DNA from 2 places in the Paenibacillus sp. FSL W8-0439 genome. Region 1 is predicted to be linked to the other one. Evidence: riboswitches for the same ligand, from Rfam matches in the RefSeq annotation. Region 1 holds a riboswitch; the other holds the start of a gene.
The links. Region 1 has a riboswitch for cyclic di-GMP ahead of MKX36_RS05805 (glycosyl hydrolase). Riboswitches for the same ligand answer to the same signal wherever they lie in the genome.
Positions count from the first base shown of each region.

Region 1 (7,965 bases):
GTGATCGCTTCAAACGAAGGTGGTCCCAAGGAAACGGTGGTACCTAATGAAACCGGGCTGCTCATTGAACCGGGAGACCCGGCCAAGCTGGAAGAAGCCATCCGCTGGATGCTGGAGCATCCACAGGAACGTCAGCAGATGGGTGAGAGAGGGATGGAACGGGTCAAGAAGCATTTTGTCATCGAGAACACTGTTAAGGATATAGTTCATTACTATAAGGGTTTGTTGGCAGGAGTCTGACCGACATTCGCGTTAAAGGATGATTCAGATGAAAATAGCGATAGCACATGATTACTTAATCCAAATGGGCGGAGCGGAAAGGGTAGTAGAGGTATTCCATGATATGTATCCGGAGGCTCCCATCTTCACAACGGTGTTCAGCGACGAGCGCCTGTCGCGCAACTTGAAGGATGCGGACATTAGAGCCACTTGGCTACAAAACGTCCCAGGAGTGAAGACCAATTTCAAAGGAGTGCTGCCGCTGTATCCCATCGCTATCCGTGATTTTGATTTTAGGGATTTCGACATTGTTTTAAGCTCCAGCAGCGCATTTATGAAAAGCATCCAGGTACCCAAACATACGTTTCACATTTGTTACTGTCACACACCGATGCGGTTTGCCTGGGATTACGATACATATATGGCCCGGCAGTCCAAATCCAACCTGCTCAAAAATATGCTAAAGCTGTACATGAACAGGCTGAAAACATGGGATGCCAAAACTTCTCGCAACGTAGACCAGTTTATCGCCAATTCTTCCGTCGTCAAACGGAGAATTCTGCACTATTACCAACGGGAGGCAGATGTTATTTTCCCTCCTATCAATACATCCCGTTTTAAACGTGCTACAAGCATCGGTGACTATTATCTGATCGTATCCCGATTGGTGTCTTACAAGCGTATTGATCTCGCGATCGAGGCATTCAAACGTAACGGTCTCAAGCTGCGCATCGTTGGCGAAGGACCAGATCGTAAACGACTCGAAGCCATGGCTGGCCCGAACATTGAGTTCCTCGGCAGGCTTGAGGACGAAGAGGTTAACAAGCTGATGGCCGAATGCCGGGCGCTTGTCTTTCCGGGGGAAGAGGACTTCGGTATTACGCCTTTGGAGGCGAATGCGGCTGGACGGCCAGTTATCGCTTTTCAGGGCGGGGGAGCGCTGGATACGATTGTTCCTCATGTGAACGGCGTATTTTTCCGCAAGCATCAAGTAGACGATGTGCTGGAGGCCGTCGCAAAGGTCGAGCAACATGCATGGAATGTGGACGATATCATTACCCATGCCCGCAAATTTGATGAAGATAACTTCAAGGATCAATTGAAAAAGTATGTAGAACAAGCCTATGTGAACTTTCTAAAAGGAGGATGAACGGAATGAAGCTGGCTGTAATCGGTACTGGATACGTTGGACTCGTCTCGGGTGTGTGTTTTGCGCAAAAAGGTAATGAGGTGATTTGTGTCGATCTGGAGCAGTACAAAATCGACATGTTGAACCGGGCAGAATCTCCGATCTATGAACCGGGTATTGAGGAATTGATCGCGTTGAATCTGGAAGCTGGCCGTTTGGAGTTTACCTCCGATTTGGCCGATGCGGTACGTCGCTCGGATATCGTTATTTTAGCGGTAGGTACGCCTTCACTGGCTAACGGCGAGGCGAATTTGTCTTACATTGAACAGGCGGCTGCCGATGTCGGCAAAGCCATGAACGGGTACAAGATTATTATGACCAAGAGTACCGTACCTGTCGGAACGAACGAAAAGATTAAGGATGTAGTGGCTCGACATACGAGTTTGTCTTTTGATATTGTATCCGCGCCGGAGTTCCTGAGAGAAGGCTCAGCCATCAATGATACGCTTCATCCAGATCGCATCATTATTGGTTTGGACAATACAGGTTTGCGTGAAACAATGGTCACTCTGCATCAGGTATTCACGGATAAAATCTATGTGACCGATATCCGCAGTGCTGAAATGATCAAATATGCCTCCAATGCGTTCTTGGCAACTAAAATTTCGTTTATTAACGAGATTGCTAATATTTGCGAAAAGGTTGGCGCGGACGTTACCTGTGTGGCTGAGGGTATGGGCATGGACAAACGGATCGGTTCCTCTTTCCTGCAAGCAGGGATCGGATACGGGGGCTCTTGCTTCCCGAAAGATACGAATGCGCTCATCCAAATTGCGGGTAATGTAGACTATGAATTTAAGTTGTTAAAATCGGTGGTCGAGGTGAACACTGACCAGCGTTTTATGATTGTATCCAAGCTGCGTGAATCGCTGGGTCAGCTAAACGGCGTATCGATTGGCATTTGGGGCCTCGCCTTCAAGCCTAATACAGATGACATCCGCGAAGCTCCAGCACTGGAAATCGTAGAAACGCTCATTCAGGCAGGTGCTATTGTCAAGCTGTATGATCCCATTGCGATGGATAAATTCAAGGAGCGCGTGGATCACCCGAATATTATATGGTGCTCCTCCCCGCAGCAAGCCGCCGAAAGAAGCGATGCTGTGTGCCTGCTGACGGATTGGGAAGAGTTCAAAGAAGTTGATCTCGTGCAACTGGGCTCTATTCTACACAAGCCAGTTCTGATTGACGGTCGTAACGTATTCACCGAGGAACAGATTCAAGGCTCTGGACTGGAATACTACTCCGTGGGTCGTCCGCGGATGAGTGGGTGGAACAGAGATAAAGTGGAAGTTTAAAAAGTGACTGTGGGCGGTGGGGAGACGCTATGCGTTCCATTTGATCTTCTGAGCGCTGTTGCAGTGGGATTCTCTGGATTATATAAAACATTCCAAGGTAAGAATCCCGCTGCAAAGGAGAACGCTAGCGCTTCTCCAGATTCAAATGGACCGCTTCGCTGCTTTTGCCGCATAGAGTCACGGTTTTTAATCTCCCATCTTAGGGGATGGGAGTAGTAAGGGCGTATCGGAAGGAGCGGCACAGTTGAAGCCGCTCCTTCCGATTAAGGCGCCATGCGCTGTACCGCGGCGCCCCTGTGGAGCAAGCCTACCATGTGGATACGCTATGCTGCTCCTGTAGAGCAAAGACGCCATTGCGGTTGTCGAAGGCAATCTTGGCAAGGCGTTACGAAGCCTTGATTACTAGAAGCTTGCAAGCAAGGCAGGCAAACGCCGAGCTCCCCAACGTTTTTTACAGGCTGACCGGACTTAATAATGTCCGGTCGTGCCTTTTGCACCACAAGGTATGATCGATATGATGCATTTTTGAGTAGCGTAGGAATGGATTTGAATCCCGGTCCAACAGCGATCGTAAGATCAAATCCAGCCCGTAGCGGGCTACTCAACCTTGCCTCATCCGATCGCCCACACATTATAGAGAGGAAGTGGAGAATTATGAAGCTCGTACTTTTGTCTGGTGGTTCCGGTAAAAGATTATGGCCGTTATCCAACGATTCCCGTTCCAAACAATTTTTGAAGGTACTGGAGAGCCCGGAAGGGATTTCGGAATCCATGGTGCAGCGGGTATGGAGACAATTGGGAGACAACGGATTATCCGAATCCTCGTTTATTGCGACAGGGAGAGCGCAGGTTGAAATGATCCAGAGTCAGGTCGGACCGAATACGCGCATCATAGTTGAGCCGGAACGCAGAGATACCTTTCCTGCGATTGCGCTGACAGCGACTTATCTATATTCCATTGCGGGTGTTTCGCCTGATGAAATTATAGCTATATTGCCTGTAGATCCTTATGTAGAGGATGCTTTCTTTGCTTCCGTAGCTCAACTGGAACATACACTTCAGGAGAGTGAAGGCAAGCTTGCATTAATCGGGGTTGTCCCTTCCTATCCTTCAGAGAAATACGGTTATATTATTCCAAAAAATGATGCCACTCAAGGTAGCACAGGCTACCGCGAAGTGAGCCATTTTCAAGAGAAACCCGACCGGGAGCAGGCGGAGCGTCTGATTGAACGCAATGCTCTATGGAACTGCGGGGTTTTTGCATTCAAATTAAGCTATTTGCTGGATATCCTGGCATCCAAGGGCCTGCCGCTGAATTATGAAGAAATGCAAAAGCAATACGCATCTCTGGAGAAAATCAGCTTTGACTACGAAGTCGTTGAGAAGGAGAAGGACATTGTTGTTCTTCCTTATGATGGTTTTTGGAAGGATTTGGGCACCTGGAATACGCTCACAGAAGAAATGTCTAATCAGCAAGTGGGCAGAGGTGTAGTAACGGAGGATTGTGTCAATACAAGCCTTATTAATGAGCTGGACATTCCAGTAGCGATCATTGGAACGAATGATCTGATTGTAGCCGCTAGCCCAGATGGTATTCTTGTGACCAATAAGGCAGAAAGCCCACGCATCAAGGAAGTGCTCAAGGCTCATGATCAGCGTCCAATGTATGAAGAACGCCGTTGGGGGCAGTATCGAGTTGTAGACTATGTAAAGTATGACGAGGGTAATGAGGTACTGACCAAACGAATCCGCGTACACAAAGGTAAAAATATCAGCTACCAGCTTCACTTCAAACGAAGCGAAATCTGGACCATTATTAGCGGCGAAGCGGAAATTATTTTGAATGAGAAGCTGCACAAAGTGAAGGCCGGTGACGTAGTCCGTATCCCTGAAGGAACCAAGCATAGTATTTTGGCTGTAACCGATGTGGATTTTATAGAGGTGCAGACTGGCTCTGAGTTGGTTGAAGAGGATATTGTACGCTTTTGCATGGATTGGAATGAAATTGCCCGTCATCAATTTATCTCATAATCGTTTTCGTAAAAACGAAATAAAGAAGATTTGATGAAAATTTATAGCCCAAACTGTCGAAATTGGGCGAAAACCTGTAAATTCATGAACATGACCTATTAAATTTTGGTAAAAAAAAGTCGATACTTAGGTTAAGAAGGAATCCAAACTCCTTCCAACGATAAACGCAGCCCTGTCGAAAGGCAGGTACGCAAAGCTAAAGGGCCTTCCCGTAAGGATGGCAGCCTGGCTACCGAAAGGAAGAGCAAAAGTGAGATTCAATTTTATTCCTCTGTATCGACTGATACGTCATGTACTCCCCGTAGTTATAATTTTTTCTTTGTTTCCCGTCGGATTTGGTGATTCTCTGTCTGTGGTGAATGCCGCTTCATTACAACCTGTTAATTCGGACGCTTGTACTCAGGCCCGTGAACTATACAATTATTTACTCAGCATCTCTGGAAAGAAAACAGTCACTGGTCAGCATGATTATTTGGAAAGTCCAGATGAATTAAGCAACAAGGTCCAAAAAATCAGCCAGGCGTATGTGGGTCTGCACGGCTATGAGATGGGAGCCATCTCTGGTCAATCTGACGCTACAGAAGCAGCACAACGTAAAAATGTCGTCGATAGCGCTATTCGTTGGAGCAGAGCAGGTGGCATTGTGACGATGACTTTTCATGAAGCGCTGCCGGGTAGACCGCTGACTTGGGCCAATGTGCAGGCCAAAGTAAGTCAGGCGGAGTTCAATAAATACGTCACGCCAGGCACTGCGCAGTATAACCTCCTCATTGCCGATCTGGATAAGGTCGCTGTATCGTTAAAGCAGCTTCGTGATGCAGGGGTTCCGGTATTGTGGAGACCTTACCACGAAATGAATGGTGACTGGTTCTGGTGGGGAAACAAAAACAATTTCAATCAGCTATGGAATATCATGTACGACCGTTTTGTTAACACGCATCAATTGAACAATCTGCTGTGGGTGTGGAGTCCCAATGCTCCCAATTCCTACACTGTCCCGTATACCCCAAAATATCCGGGGGATGACAAAGTGGATATTTTGGCAGTAGACATCTACAACAATGATTTTAAGCAAAGTCACTATGAAGGACTGCTCGAGTTGGCACGGAATAAGCCGATTGCTATTGGCGAGCACGGTGAGATACCTAGTTCTGAGGTGTTGCAGGCTCAGCCAAAATGGGTGTATTCCATGACTTGGGGCAAGATGCTGACCGAGAATAACACAACCACTCAAATACAGGATTATATGAACGATGCGAAGAGTTTGACACGGGATGATGTGAAAAATGGGCTGGAGGCCATCCAACAACCTGGAACAGATGTACCGACCTTACCGGATGAGGGACAAAGTGAGCCTCTCCCAGCTCCACCAGTAGTGATTGCTCCTCCAGCTCCGACTCCTCCTTCCGTTCCTGATGAAGTATATGTGAACGGGCTGCGGGGCGAATATTTCAACAATATGAATTTGAGCGGCAGTCCTGTTTTGATCCGTACAGACAGTAAGCTGGACTACAACTGGCGCGCCATTGCTGCTGATCCAAAGGTAAATGCCGACCAGTTCTCGGTTCGCTGGACGGGTAAAATCAAGCCACAATACTGCGAGACCTATACGTTCACAACCATATCCGATGATGGTATTCGTGTATGGGTAGACGGCAAGTTAGTGATCGATAGTTGGTTCAAACAAAGCTGGACAGAGCGAAAAGGCAGTATTGCTTTGGAAGCAGGTAAAATGGTAGATCTAAAAGTGGAATACTATGATGAAAAAGGCGATGCGATGGCACGTCTGATGTGGGAAAGTCAGCATGAAGCGAAAGCGGTGGTTCCCGGAAACGCTTTGTTTCTTCCTTGATAGATACTCTTTCCCGGTCAAAAATTTTGAGGAGAGAGGGTGTATCATATGATGAAAAAATGGTTGACCCATAGGTATACGGTCGTATTATCCGGATTACTAGGGGTCGCAGCTCTAGCCATGATCGCTTGGTTTATATACACGCCTTCAAAAAGTGTAGAATTGCAGACAGATAAGGTAGCGGCGGCCAGTCCAGTATGGAAGCTGGGCCAGAGGGATGACTCCTCAGCGGAATTTAAAGGAGTGGTCGGTAGGGATAATATCGATATTTCTGCAGCAGCAGCTTCTTCCGAATTATCTGCTAAAGCAGCATTTTCGGCGTTGTCGGAAGCAGAAAGTACAACAGTTCCGGTATTGCTCAGCAGTGGAGATATTCCTCCCGGTTTGAATGCATCCACAAATCCAGAACTAACACTTCAATATAAGCTGAATCAGGTTCCTCCCAATGGTATGATATTCCGTGTTCGGATTTTGGATGCGGGCAAAGCTGTGCCGCAGATGGCTGTCTTCTCAAATCATCAGCTGTCCGGAATCATTCAGATTGCCGGGGTATCCGGTACTGGGAGTACCTATAATTTCAAAAACAACTACGAGCTGTATATCCCCAAAGAACAATTGCAAAGCGGTGTTAACGTACTCAAGCTAAAGACAGCGCGCTGCCTATACTGCTCCTCTGCGGAAGATAAAAATGTGTGGTGGACTTGGGATGACTTGAGCTTGGAGACGTTAGCTTCCCCTGCGGCCGAACCGGTACATGGGAAATATATAATGACTGGTACGAATGTGAATAATAAAGAATTTTATTATGATCAGGGTGCAGTTAAGCATCTACCATACGTTCTCAAATGGCTGGGAATTGCTTATAGCGGCAACGTCATGAGGGTAACCTGTGCCAGTAATGTAGGGAAGGCATGCACAGACGTGGACGATTACTATCAAACGTTAAAGCAGTATAATATGCAATCGTCTGCTTTGTATCTATACACAGGTGATATTAAGCTGCAAAAAGATGGTACTCTGCCAGAGACGGCCAAGCAAAAGTTGCGTGATTATGTAAAAAAATACGGTTCATACCTTCAATATTATGAAGTAGATAACGAACCTGGATTGTTTAATCGCTCCAAGGCGGTAGACCTGGCTGTGGCTAAATGGTTGAATACGGAAGGCAAGCAATTGGCACCGCATCTCAAAACCGTAGCGCCGGGTTGGGCCTACTGGCCGACATACTCTACCAAGGCGTGCAAAAATCAAACCGGAGGTACGCAAAAATGCGGTGATCCGGATGGATGGGAACGGGACCCAGCGCAGCGTAAACAGCTGGAGGAAGTCACCGACCTGACCAACGGACACGCCTACGGTGAATCGTATAATGAAGAGGG
Region 1 is NZ_JBBPAK010000001.1:1,377,702-1,385,666, forward strand. Features, by position in the region: gene MKX36_RS05785 (glycosyltransferase family 4 protein) at 1-240, shown strand, start outside; gene MKX36_RS05790 (glycosyltransferase) at 269-1,369, shown strand; gene MKX36_RS05795 (UDP-glucose dehydrogenase family protein) at 1,375-2,703, shown strand; gene MKX36_RS05800 (sugar phosphate nucleotidyltransferase) at 3,358-4,734, shown strand; cyclic di-GMP riboswitch class I at 4,890-4,971, shown strand; gene MKX36_RS05805 (glycosyl hydrolase) at 4,985-6,586, shown strand; gene MKX36_RS05810 (hypothetical protein) at 6,635-7,965, shown strand, end outside.

Region 2 (7,965 bases), 930 kb from region 1:
TGTGCTGGTAACCTGTGTTGTTGCACCAGGATTCCACTTTGATGATTTTAAGCTGATTGCCAAGAATTCAACTGAAGCATGATGTGAACTATGGCGGGTGTATTTCTGTAAACGAGCAGGAATAGCCCGCCTGATTTATTTTATCCATAGGAATGGGCGATTTAGCTAGGTTTAGGTGCTTAGCTTGGCTTGAACAATGAGACGATGGGTGGGATTCACGAGAGGGTCGCATGTAATTAGCGTGAGCAGCTTATGGTTTTTGAAGCTTTTCAGAACAGACACGTCCATTGGATCGACTACCTTTATGCTGTAAACTTTATACATATACTGGCTACCTTGAGCGTTAACAACAATTTTATCTCCAATCTTCAGTTCATGAAGACGATTAAATAAACGTCCGGGAGTACGGGCTCGATGAGCAGCAATAGCAGCATTCCCCACTTGTCCCAGCTTTCCCGTTTCCGGCATATGTACTGCCGCATATTTCATGTTTTTCCTCGTTGCGCCTTCCAACACAGGGAGCTTTAAAGCAATACGACTTATGCTAATAGTGGCTATAGGAGTTTGTTCATTAACGCTGGCATTGGGAGCGGGGGATGGAAAGGTATGTTGCCGTGCCTCACTAACCGGAGCTTCCGCAACCCGAGTGGGCAGGTGAGCATAGCTGTCTGCAAGACTAGAAGGCAATACCGAATTGCTTTTTTCTAGAGATAACTCCGCTGCTTGTAACAGCTTGTGTTGTTCTCGATCCTCATTCCATTCGGTCGCTTTAGGAAACAAAATAAAGAGTAAGCCCAACCCAATAAACAGATAGGAAAGTTTACGCAGATTCAGCAATCTCATCTCCCCTAAGCAATGTACGGATGATACATACTTTGAAAAAAATGCCCCATTTCCGTCTCATTCCACTCGGGAATGAGACGGAAGATCAGGGCAGGTAGATTGCATTTATTTTTTGTTTGTTCGTCTAAATTTCAAAAATACGCCGCATATAATCATGGCAATGCCTGCCAAATAAAACGGAACGGGGCTACTTTCACCTGTTTGGGGCAACTGATGCACTGCAGGTGGCTCCTCCGGCTCTTTCTCCGGATCATGGAGACGGATTTTAGGTTTGGGCTCGTCGTTCGGCTCCACTGGAGGAGACGGATCTTGATGAGGCATGACGGCTGGTGGTTCAGGCAGTGCTTTGGGTTCCTCCCGGGCTGCTGGTGGCGGTGTGGGTGCGGGTTCCTTCTGTGGAGGGACAATGCCTTCCGGAGGCCTTGGCAGTGACGGAGGAACGGTTATAGATGGTGTCACGGGCACCTCGGGATCTTTATCATGTTTTTTTCCGGAGCCTCCCGCTGGGGGAGACGGCTCTGGGTGGGTAGGTGTGCCCGGGTCTACAGGTGTTTCGGGTTCGTTTTTCTTTTCTTTACGATTGGTGATCACAACCTTCTTTATGCCAGAGCTTTGTTGGAGTGCTGCGTCTATTCTGATCTCAAGTTTACCCTCTGTTATTTCATACCCCTCCGGTGCTGCCAATTCTTCCAAAATGTAATCGTCATGAAGCAAGGAGGAAAAGATGATTTTGCCTTCCGCATTGGTCGTTTGTATAAGCGGTGCTCTTTTTTGTCCCTTATCATAGAGCGCAAACCGGGCGCCAGGCAGCACCCTGTTGGGAGCATCGTGATCTACCTTGGTCAGCTCAAGGGTTTCGGTTACGCCCCCACCAGAACCGGAGCCGGAAGACGTTCGTACGATGATTTCCTGACTGGTTTCCCGCAATTCTGTCGTCAAACGATCTCCTGCAAAAGCAACCTTGTTGCTCACCTTAGCTTTATCCTCAGCATGAATGAACGATTGATATTCAAGAATAAAAGCAGTGGAAATATCCTTGGCAAAAGTAAGCTCAAAAGTTTGCTGGCCCTGAGTGTCTGTCTTGATGTGAAGCCAGTAATCTTGGTTTTTGATTAATTCGGTACCCTTGGTGGTATTTCCATTGGCAGCCATGATTGTAGAGTATAAATGGAAGGAATCTTCAATTAAGATTTGGTTGCTGCTAGGCTGATCGACTATTTTAGCGTTGGACACATGTGATTGTCCTTCATTGATACGAATGCTCCAGTCGATCTTATTTCCATTTTGTGCGCCGGCCTTAGACACATATTCCCCGCCATGAGGTACCGTAACTTGGGCTGTCCAATCGGAGACGGTTTTTTGTCCATCCAGTAGAAGAGCGCGATTATGAATTTCCTTTTCAATCAATTCTCCTTCCAATGAAGTTTGAAAGGTAATCCAGTACGGAGTCTGTATCGGCTTCTTGAACTGGATACGCAATTCATTACTATTTTGTTTAGTGGGAGGAATAATTGTATATTGATCTGCCGGGATTTCAGCCCCTTTTTGTACGCCATCCCACCATCCCAGCAAGGTCATATCGTATACTTTTACGGAGCCAGGCAGTAACCTCTGACCTTGCAATAAGACATCTCTCACTTCCGCATGATTCAGGATCTTGCGATTATAGTTGGCTTTAATATCCCAGGTAATGAGTTTGGAGCTCGCATCATAGCTTCCTTGCTTGGCCCCGTTCCGTTGTGTCATAAAGTCCGGCCAGATCGGGCATTCCACCTCATGCGATGATGTTTCACCATTTTCATATTGATAATCTATAAAGGATTTGTTGCGAAATTCGGGCTTCGTCGTATCTGTTTTCCAATCATTGTTGTAGAGAGTTGAATATTTGATCGTATAAGCTTTCTGAATCGTTTTATGAAAAATAAGTGTAAACCCTTGTTTATAGTCCGCTGATCGTGGAACTAGCTCATAATCCATGGGTGCGAGTAGTTCCGTTGTACCGTCAACACTTTGAATTTTCAGGGTGTCGGGCAACAAGGTGAGGCCCCCATTAGGGAACACATCCTTAATGACAATATTTTTCATGGTGTATGAGTCTGTATTAATGGTGATCACCCAAGGTATGACTTTCGTGTTGTAATTGGGCGTGTCATACATTTTAGTCATAACTCCGCTTGTGATTTCCGTCGATATGATCTTCTGGGTTCCATCTGTGGTGATGATGTTTGTAATTTTTTCATCTTCATAGACGCGGCCTCTAGCCTGGGTCTGATATCGGATGGTATAGGCTGAATCTACGTCGAAGTTGAATTGAAGTTTGAAGCCGTTACGGTCGGGATAGTCAACCGGGATGACGGTGTACGCCCACGATGGAAGCTCCTCCAGTGTATTTCCCTTAAATACTTTCAAAGAACCGGGCAGCAATTTTTGAGTTTTGTTGAAATGATCAATTAAAAGGGCTTTGGCTTCGGGGATTTTTGTCTCGCCAAAGTTATATCTTATGGCCCACGAGAGTGTTTGTGTGGCATGATCATACTTTTCAACTTTTTTGGACAAAAATTCACCACGCTCCACCTGAACTGTAGCGGTGGCAGCAACGTTATCTATCGCATCTCCTGAAAGCGTCGCTGTGTTGGAAAAGCGAGTTTCGTTGCCAGTAATGCGGGTGGAGTATTGGATCTGATAGGCAGTGCTAATGCTAGCATCTTGAAAACGAATTGCAAATCCGGTCCCGGCTTGATCCGATTCAATGGCGTATTTACTCGCATTCACTAGGTCTTTGACAACGGTCGTGCCATCGATATTGACTTGCAGATGATAGAGTCGGATAGAGCCTCTCACGAGTTCCAGTCCTGAAGGAGTTGGATCGGTAATGAGGGCGTGTTTAACGGTGTTTAGCTGTTTGTTCACATCAATGGCCCAGTCGATCTGGTGGGTGCCATTTATTTTTCCTTGCTTGCTTAAGGTTGGCCCTGACTGGGGTTTCACATTTACGATGACCGTTTGAACCCCGCCTTTAATTGGAATCGCAATGATGACTTCTGTGCTGCCTTTCACCGTTTCTTTTGTGAATTCGGTTTTAATTTGCAGTTTGCCGCTGACATGGGAATGGTTCTCTACATATTGGTTAAAGGTCATGATGACCTTACCCTGACGATCTACTGTAAAGAACCCCACGGTCCCGTCTGTAGTCACTAGCGGAGATGAGATATCAGTGTAGATGACAAACTGTTCTGGTAAGTGAAAGGTGAAGGTATCCCCTGCTTTATAAGTATCGTCAGGAAGCTCCCATTCATAGCCAAGTTGGATGGCTGATCCAATGTCGAACGTACTACCTGGATTATATACCGCATCAATGACACGTCCGGCTTCGTCCGTTAGACTCAACTTCGTTAGTATACTCTGGGGAGCTGCTTCCTTTTGAGACTTTGAATGAGCTGCTCCTTGCACGGAAGGGACAGTGTTTGGCGGAACCTCCTTAGGGGGTTCAGGGTTTGGGACCGCATATACAGCATCCGTAACGGTTGTAGGATCGGATACAGCACTGTGCGGCAGTTCAGGGGCAGGAGGATCTGCGTAAGCCAGTGTGGTGCTGAAAAAGCTTTGGACAATGAGCAATAAGGCAATAATCATGACATTTATTTTGGTTCCCATGCTCCAAGTGATTCTCCTATTCATCGTAATATGGCAAGCTCCGGCGGTTATGTTGTGTTATATTGTTTTCCTTCCCTCCTCCTAGTTCGAAATTAGTATATTCAGCATGCTAGGTTGACATGACTACCCCAACAGAAAAAAACCTTGATCATAGTGATCAAGGTTTTTTCTTCGAGAGAGGTATAGCAATTTTGTGATGGAGCTATGTAAAAAGGCATAATAAAAAGCTCGTTCACCTGGTAACTGGCTGCCATCCGAGTAGGAAGGCCCTATAGTTTTGCGTCACTGTCTTTCGACAGCTTTGCCATTAGCTTGAATAGCTTGTTCGTCTATCGTCTATCAAACGGAGTACATGAGACCTCCTATTTACAGTTTGGAGCGGTTTCCCCATTTTTTACGGAAGGAATGAGGTGTTTCCCCTACATGTTCCTTGAATAGGTTGATAAAATGGCTTGTATTGGGAATCCCAACGTACCTTGCGATATCCACAATGGATATGTCACTGGTTTTAAGCCATCCCTGAGCGGCTGTGATCCGGACATTAATGAGATAATCAATTGGAGAAAATCCAATCTGTTTTTTGAAATTTTTAGCAAGATTAAATTTGTTTAGGTTGAACATGTCTGCCAGTGAGTCTAGCGTAATTCGTTCACAATAGGACTGGTCCAAGTACTGCTGCACCCGACGTACTTCGCTGAGCGTTCCAGCATTTACATGCCGCTGATCATAAGGATGCTGCAAAATGTACGTCAGTATCTCACCAATGAGTCTGGACGTTAGCAGCTCGCCGGAAAGGCTCCGATCAGACTGTCCGCAGATTAGAGCATGCAGCTTGTCCAATATAATAGACGGATTGTGCACGGATATTACCGGTTTATTATGCTTGGCAAATTGTTCGTAAAAATGCTCGATCAGGTTGCCGTACAGGTATAAGCTGATAAACTTCCAGGCTTCATCACCGGAGGTGCTGTATTGTACATATTCCTCGCAATTAACAAAAAACAAATCATGAGGCTTTAAAATATATTTCTTGTCCTGGTACAGTAACTCTCCCTTACCAGACAGCGTAAAAACAAGCAAAAAGGAGGTGAGTTCTTTCCTTTCTATTGTAAAATCAGAGGTTTTTTGGAAATATCCTAATTCCTGAATATATAAAAGGGATTGCTTGGCAAAAGCGGAGGGGGTGCGCACAATTACGACAGGTTCGCCGTTCCAGAGGCCCTCGATGTTTTTTTGGTCTGTTGTCATATTCAATTCCTTTACAAAAAAGCAATTTTATCTAGCTTATCTTGGTTTGTTTTACCAATATATAATGGCTGATTAAACATGATTTACTATTTAATAAAAGTTTATTTTATCACATTAAATATGTCTAATATCAAAATTTGCACTTTATAACATTAAATATGTCTATATATCAAATTAAGTGTGTTAGTTTTATTGAAGCCTCGCTTCTTATGGATATTCAACTTGGTCATCCGTATAAAAGGTCGAATATTGTTGAAAGAATTCTGAGGTCATCATGGATTCAAATCCTTTCTGGGGTCAAATATAGGATAGTGTTGAAAAAAATATCTTACATGCCCATTCAACTTTTCCATTCACTTCTCCTTTCGGTTTAAGAAATTTAGGACTTGGTTCTGATAAAATGGTTCGTAAGGCTTATTATTGAAAATGAGATTTTGGACCCAGTGTTGTGATTTGGTTCACGAACATGAATGTAAAAAAGAGAGATATATGCATAAAAAATTACGCAAAAAATGTCCTTATGTGTTGAATTATAAGTGCTCTCAACTTTGGAAATTACACAGGCAATGATATGATGGGTAATACATGTATAGTAGCTTAACTTATCGATAGTCAGTTTGGAGGATTACAGAATGGAAAAACCCAAAAATACGAAAACCGCAGCGGCTTGGTCGCTCGTTATTCTAGGGGCAGGCTTTGCAGCCACCGTGCCCTTCCAGCAATATGGCTGGGCTCGATTGTTAGCCGGAGCCTTTGAGGCAGGACTTGTAGGGGGACTGGCAGACTGGTTCGCTGTCACAGCATTGTTCCGTCATCCGCTAGGCATCCCGATACCACATACGGCGCTTCTCCCCAAAAATAGGGACAAGCTCACGAATGCATTGGTGAATACGGTGGAAAATAACTTGCTGAACAAAGACAGCATTGCTTCTAAAATCGCGGACATTCGTTTGGCGGAGCTGATGCTGGGCGGTGTGGAAAAAGGATTGCGTACACCAGAAGCAGCAGCATCGATAGATGTGCTCGCCAAGCGGCTCGTCCAGTCGCTCCCGCTCGCGGAATTGGCTCCGATTATCGTGGCTGAGATCAAGCGACAGGTGACGGACATCGATGCCGGACCACTACTGGAGGCGCTTGCCCGCCAATCCAGTGAGAAGGGCTATGATATTCGCGCACTGGATTACACGCTGGAGCAGGCGGAATCCTGGCTTTTGCGACCGGAAACAGGCTATACACTTGGCACCTTAGGGATGCAGGCTGTCAGTGGTTTGCAGGTGAGCGGGCTGATGCAATTTGCCTTGAACGCCTTCCTCGGCTATCTGAACGAAGAGCGCATGGGTGAAATGATTCGTCATTTCCTGCTGGATCAGGTAGCAGAGCTGCAAAGGGAAGAGCATCCGCGCCGTCTGGCAGTGATCGACGGTCTGAGAACACAGGTGACCCGATTGGCAACGAAGGATACGGTTCAGGAAGGGCTGAACGGCTGGAAGGATAGCCTGATTGAAGCTTGGGAAGGCGAAGCGTCCGTGCTCGGTAAAATGGAAGAGCTTCGTACCCGCTTATTGAACTATATGGAAGACGAAGACTATGTGCCGACCTACATTTTACCGTTACTGGATCGGATGCTGGCTGATTTAAGAGGGAATACCGAATTGCTGGACAAAATTAATGCACGAATCGTGGAAGGAATTACTAGTCTCGTGGAAGCCAATCATAGCCGGATTGGTAACCTGGTGCGCGAAAATGTAGACAAAATGGACAACAAATCCCTGATTGCACTGATGGAGGACAAACTGGGACAGGATTTGCAGTGGATACGTATTAACGGCGCAGTAACAGGCTTCCTGATCGGTATTGTACTGACAGGTATCCGTATGCTAATCCAATAATACAGAAAAAGCTACAGATAAGGTTGTGGAAGCATGAGGCTTTGGCATGAACAATTGATTGGCAAGCTCCCCCGTCCCCAACTGTTGGGACAACATCGTGAGTGTTGTGCCCTGCGGGGGAACGGGTGGGGAAAGCCACACGCCACAGTGAATTATGTGTTCGACTATCACCCCATGCTGCTGGTACGCTATCATAAGCTCATTATGGACGAAATGAAAAGCAGAGGATACAATGTTGATCCACTATGGGAACAGCCATTGTATCGTGGTAAGCAGTGTGAACCTTGGGAAGCGGAGCTAGGCGAGGAACTGGCAGGCGCGGACGCATATG
Region 2 is NZ_JBBPAK010000001.1:451,398-459,362, forward strand. Features, by position in the region: gene MKX36_RS01995 (cupin domain-containing protein) at 1-82, shown strand, start outside; gene MKX36_RS02000 (class D sortase) at 172-837, opposite strand; gene MKX36_RS02005 (collagen binding domain-containing protein) at 949-4,497, opposite strand; cyclic di-GMP riboswitch class I at 4,733-4,813, opposite strand; gene MKX36_RS02010 (AraC family transcriptional regulator) at 4,864-5,745, opposite strand; gene MKX36_RS02015 (DUF445 domain-containing protein) at 6,378-7,634, shown strand; gene MKX36_RS02020 (TIGR02328 family protein) at 7,668-7,965, shown strand, end outside.
Region 2: another riboswitch for cyclic di-GMP. It lies ahead of MKX36_RS02005 (collagen binding domain-containing protein); the one in region 1 lies ahead of MKX36_RS05805 (glycosyl hydrolase).